DNA from 2 places in the Streptomyces doebereineriae genome. Region 2 is predicted to be linked to the other one. Evidence: riboswitches for the same ligand, from Rfam matches in the RefSeq annotation. Region 2 holds a riboswitch; the other holds the start of a gene.

The links. A riboswitch is a leader RNA that binds a small molecule or an ion and turns the genes downstream of it on or off. The one in region 2 is predicted to bind glycine.
Region 1: it holds a riboswitch for glycine, as region 2 does, so the genes downstream of both, gcvP (aminomethyl-transferring glycine dehydrogenase) here and gcvT (glycine cleavage system aminomethyltransferase GcvT) in region 2, are expected to answer to the same signal.

What each region holds. Positions count from the first base shown of each region.
Region 1 covers NZ_JAVREZ010000043.1:4,163-6,347, forward strand. Annotated here, with positions in the region: gene gcvP (aminomethyl-transferring glycine dehydrogenase) at 1-1,380, opposite strand, end outside; glycine riboswitch at 1,556-1,651, opposite strand; gene RNB18_RS50245 (PRC-barrel domain-containing protein) at 1,775-2,152, shown strand; gene RNB18_RS50250 (DNA polymerase IV) at 2,068-2,185, opposite strand, start outside.
Region 2 covers NZ_JAVREZ010000004.1:326,065-328,249, forward strand. Annotated here, with positions in the region: gene RNB18_RS14410 (enhanced serine sensitivity protein SseB) at 1-137, opposite strand, end outside; gene RNB18_RS14415 (AAA family ATPase) at 206-880, opposite strand; glycine riboswitch at 1,050-1,146, shown strand; glycine riboswitch at 1,147-1,258, shown strand; gene gcvT (glycine cleavage system aminomethyltransferase GcvT) at 1,305-2,185, shown strand, end outside.

The DNA of each region.
Region 1 (2,185 bases), on a different contig from region 2:
GGTGGCCTCGTCCAGCGCCTCGATGTCGGCCTCGACGCCGAACGCGTTCCACACGGCACCCACCTGGGCCCGCGCGGTGGTCTCGTCGCACGCAACGGACACATGGTCGGCGTCGACGAGGTGCAGGTTGACGCCGTTCCGCCGCGCGTCGGAGACGACCTCGGCGGCCCTCGCGGGCACCCGCGCGGTGAGCGTGTCGAAGTACGAACCGTGCACTACCTCGACCCCACCGGCCGTCAGGCCCGCGGCAAGGATGTTCGCGTACCGGTGGGTCCGCCGCGCGATGCCCTTGAGCCCCGCGGGCCCGTGGTAGACGGCGTACATCCCGGCCATGACCGCGAGCAGCACCTGAGCGGTGCAGATGTTGCTGGTCGCCTTCTCCCGACGAATGTGCTGCTCACGTGTCTGCAGCGCGAGCCGGTAGGCCTTGTTCCCGTCGGCGTCCACGGACACCCCGACGAGCCGCCCGGGCAGGCTCCTCGCGAACTTCTCGTGTACGGCCATGTAGCCGGCGTGCGGCCCGCCGAACCCCATCGGCACTCCGAACCGCTGCGTGGTACCGACCGCGATGTCCGCCCCGAGCTCACCCGGCGACTTCAGCAGGGTCAGCGCGAGCAGATCGGCGGCCACGGTCACGAGCGCGCCGAGCTCGTGAGCCTGGTCGATGAGCGGCTTGATGTCGCGTACGGCCCCGGAGGCGCCGGGGTACTGGACGAGCACACCGTTGATCTCACGCCCGGCGAGCTCGGCCGGGATCCCGTCGCGGAGGTCGGCGACCACGACCTCGACACCGGTCGGCTCGGCCCGGGTCTCGATCACGGCGATGGTCTGCGGCAGGGTGTCGGCGTCGACGAGGAAGAGCCCCTTCTTGTTCTTCCCCATGCGGCGGGACAGAGCCAGGGCCTCGGCCGCCGCGGTCCCCTCGTCGAGCAGCGAGGCGCCGGAGGTCGGCAGCCCGGTGAGGTCGGCGACCATGGTCTGGAAGTTGAGCAGAGCCTCGAGGCGTCCCTGCGAGATCTCCGGCTGGTACGGCGTGTAGGCGGTGTACCAGGCCGGGTTCTCCATGACGTTGCGCAGGATGACGGGCGGAGTGAAGGTGCCGTAGTAGCCGAGCCCGATCATGGAATCGAGCACCTGGTTCCGGTCGGCCAGCGACCGCAGCTCGGCCAGCACCTCGGCCTCGGTGCGCCCGCCCGGCAGCTCCAGGGCATCGGCGTTCTTGATCACATCCGGCACCGCGGCGGCGGTGAGCTCGTCCAGCGAGCCGTAGCCGACCTGCGCGAGCATCTTCGCCCGCGCCTCATGATCAGGGCCGATGTGACGCTGCTCGAACGGAATGCCCTGTTCGAGCTCGGAGAGCGGAATGCGATGGGCGGTCATTGCGGAGGCCTCCTGGTCTGACACGACCTGCGAGGGGTACCCCGGCGCGGGTACCCCGACGGCCTCCCCCTCTGTCATCTGACCTGAGAGCTTCACCGGACCGCCCGAAGGCCGCCGGCTTTCACCGTCGGTGAGAGCGGAAGCTGTCGACACCCGCTCTGCTTTCCAGAGTGACCTCGTCCGCGCGGTACGTGAGCCTGAGAGATTCCGGGGAGGATTTGCTCCTTCGGCGCCTCCGATGTTGTCTGGAGGACTCTCCCGCGCGGGGTCAGCAGCCGCTCGCAAGCCTACCAGCGAGCCCACCGCACGAGTCTTCGAGTGGCCGCGCGCCCCGAAGTGCTCTTTCGTAGTGCTTACGACCGCTTCGGATGAGTTGCGACCAAGTGGAGGGCCCGTGCAGACCGACATCGATCCGCGCAACCTGATCGGCCGCAAGGCGTTCGACCGCAACGGCACCAAGATCGGCACCGTCGACGAGGTCTACCTCGACGACGCGACCGGCGTGCCGGAGTGGGCTGCCATACGCACGGGCCTCTTCTCCCGGGACGCCTTCGTCCCCCTGGGGCCGAGCGAGCTGGTCGCCGGCACCCTGCACGTCCCCTTCGACCGCGCCCTCATCAAAGACGCCCCCGACTTCGGCGTAGGCCGCCACCTCTCCCCCGACCAGGAACTCCAGCTCTACCACCACTACGGTCTCGACGTGTCCGCACCGCCCCCGTTCCCGGACCGGGACTTCGGCAAGCTGGCGGGCACGGAGGACGCGGAGGCCTGAGCGCCCGGCACCTCCTCTGTCAGGGGCAACGGC
Region 2 (2,185 bases):
CGGCCGCCCGCCGAGGGCATGCCGAGGGAGGCCGAGAGCACCTCCTCCAGTTCGTTGCCGGGCCATCCGCCATGCGGATGAGGGTGCGGGTGTGCCGGTGCTGGAAAGTCCGCGGGAAGATCCGCCGGGAAGTCCATCTGTCTGACCGCCTGCTGTGAACCTACTGATGTGGCTGAAAGGCTAGCGGGTGCGACGGAAAGGTGGCTCAGCCCGTGAAACCGATCCGCCGCAGCACGTCCGCGGCGTCCCGGTCGATCAGCACCGCCGAACCGCAACCCTGGGGCAGGTCACCGCGCTCCACGGAGCGGATCAGCCGGGAGGCCGCGCCCCGGTGCCGCAGGAAGGCGTACCGCGAGACGCCCCGGCCGCGCTCGCGCTGGCCCTCCAGCGCGGTGTCCGCCGTGACGTCGAGCAGCAGCAGATGCAGGGTGCCGCCCCGACGCCGGGCCTCGCGGGCCAGCCACCCGCGCACCCAGGCCTGCGTCCCGCAGTCGTGGACCACGACTCCCTCGCCGGAGCGCAGGGCGCTGCGCAGTCCGGCGTAGTGCGCGAGCCGGACCAGGGGGCGGTAGACGGCGTACGGCAGTAAGCCGGACAGCCGGCCGTCCCAGCGGTCGCGGGTGTCCTGCGAGTCGATCCGGATCCCGCCCACCGCACGCTTCATCAGCGTGGACTTGCCGCTGCCCGGCAGGCCGGTGATGACGACGAGGTCCCTGGGGCCGAAGAGCAGGGCGTGCGGACTGCGGCCCGCGCGATCGCGCAGGTCGCGGACGACCGGGGCGTGCCGTGCGCCGCGGAGCTCGACGGCCGGGGCCGCGGGCTGCTCCGGCAGCGCGATGCCCGAGGTCGTCGCGTACGCCGTGGTCCTGTCCACCGTCATCGTCCTCCTCCGGGGTCGGGGTTCCCCTCCCCACCGAGCGTAAAGAGAAGGTAATGGACGATCTCTCGCTTTTCTGTAGTCGTACCGCCACAAGCTGGTTACAGACGCCGCCCTGCCGGACGCGTGCGCGGCGTGCAATGATGTCCGCGCCAACTGCATACCGGCCGCTTGAATCCGCGCGGGAGAGTCCTGGGTACGTGTACCCGGGCGCCGAAGGAGCAAGTCCCTCCCTTGAATCTCTCAGGCCCCGTTACCGCGCGGGCGAGGCACATCTGAAAAGCGGGCCGCCGACTCGAAGGCGGCTCCACCCACGGTGCAAGCCCGGATCATTTCGTGATCAGGGCGAACCTCTCAGGTTCCGATGACAGATGGGGAGGAAAGCCCTCGCCCGTCATGCCTTGGATCCTTGGGAGACGACCGTCCGATGAGCAGTACCGAATCCCGTCGTACCGCGCTCGACGCCCTGCACCGCTCGCTGGGCGCGACCATGACCGACTTCGCCGGCTGGGACATGCCCCTGCGCTACGGCTCCGAGCGCGACGAGCACAACGCCGTGCGCACGAAGGCCGGGCTCTTCGACCTCTCCCACATGGGCGAGATCACCGTGACCGGGCCGCAGGCGGCCGAGCTGCTGAACTTCGCCCTCGTCGGCAACATCGCGTCCGTGGGTGTCGGCCGCGCCCGCTACACCATGATCTGCCAGGCCGACGGCGGCATCCTGGACGACCTGATCGTCTACCGGCTCGCGGAGACCGAGTACATGGTGGTCGCCAACGCCTCCAACGCCCAGGTCGTGCTGGACGCGCTCACCGAGCGCGCGGCCGGCTTCGACGCCGAGGTGCGTGACGACCGGGACGCCTATGCGCTGATCGCCGTACAGGGACCTCAGGCGCCCGGGATCCTCGCCTCCCTGACCGACGCCGACCTCGACGGCCTGAAGTACTACGCCGGTCTGCCCGGCACGGTCGCCGGGGTGCCCGCGCTGATCGCCCGCACCGGGTACACCGGCGAGGACGGTTTCGAGCTGTTCGTCGCGCCGTCCGACGCGGAAGCGCTGTGGCAGGCCCTGACCAAGGCGGGCGAGCCGGCCGGCCTGGTCCCCTGTGGCCTGTCCTGCCGGGACACGCTGCGCCTCGAGGCGGGCATGCCGCTGTACGGGCACGAGCTCTCGCGGGAGCTGACGCCCTTCGACGCCGGGCTCGGGCGGGTCGTGAAGTTCGAGAAGGAGGGTGACTTCGTCGGGCGGGAGGCGCTGGCCGAGGCGGCCACCCGTGCCGCGGAGAACCCGCCACGCGTCCTCGTCGG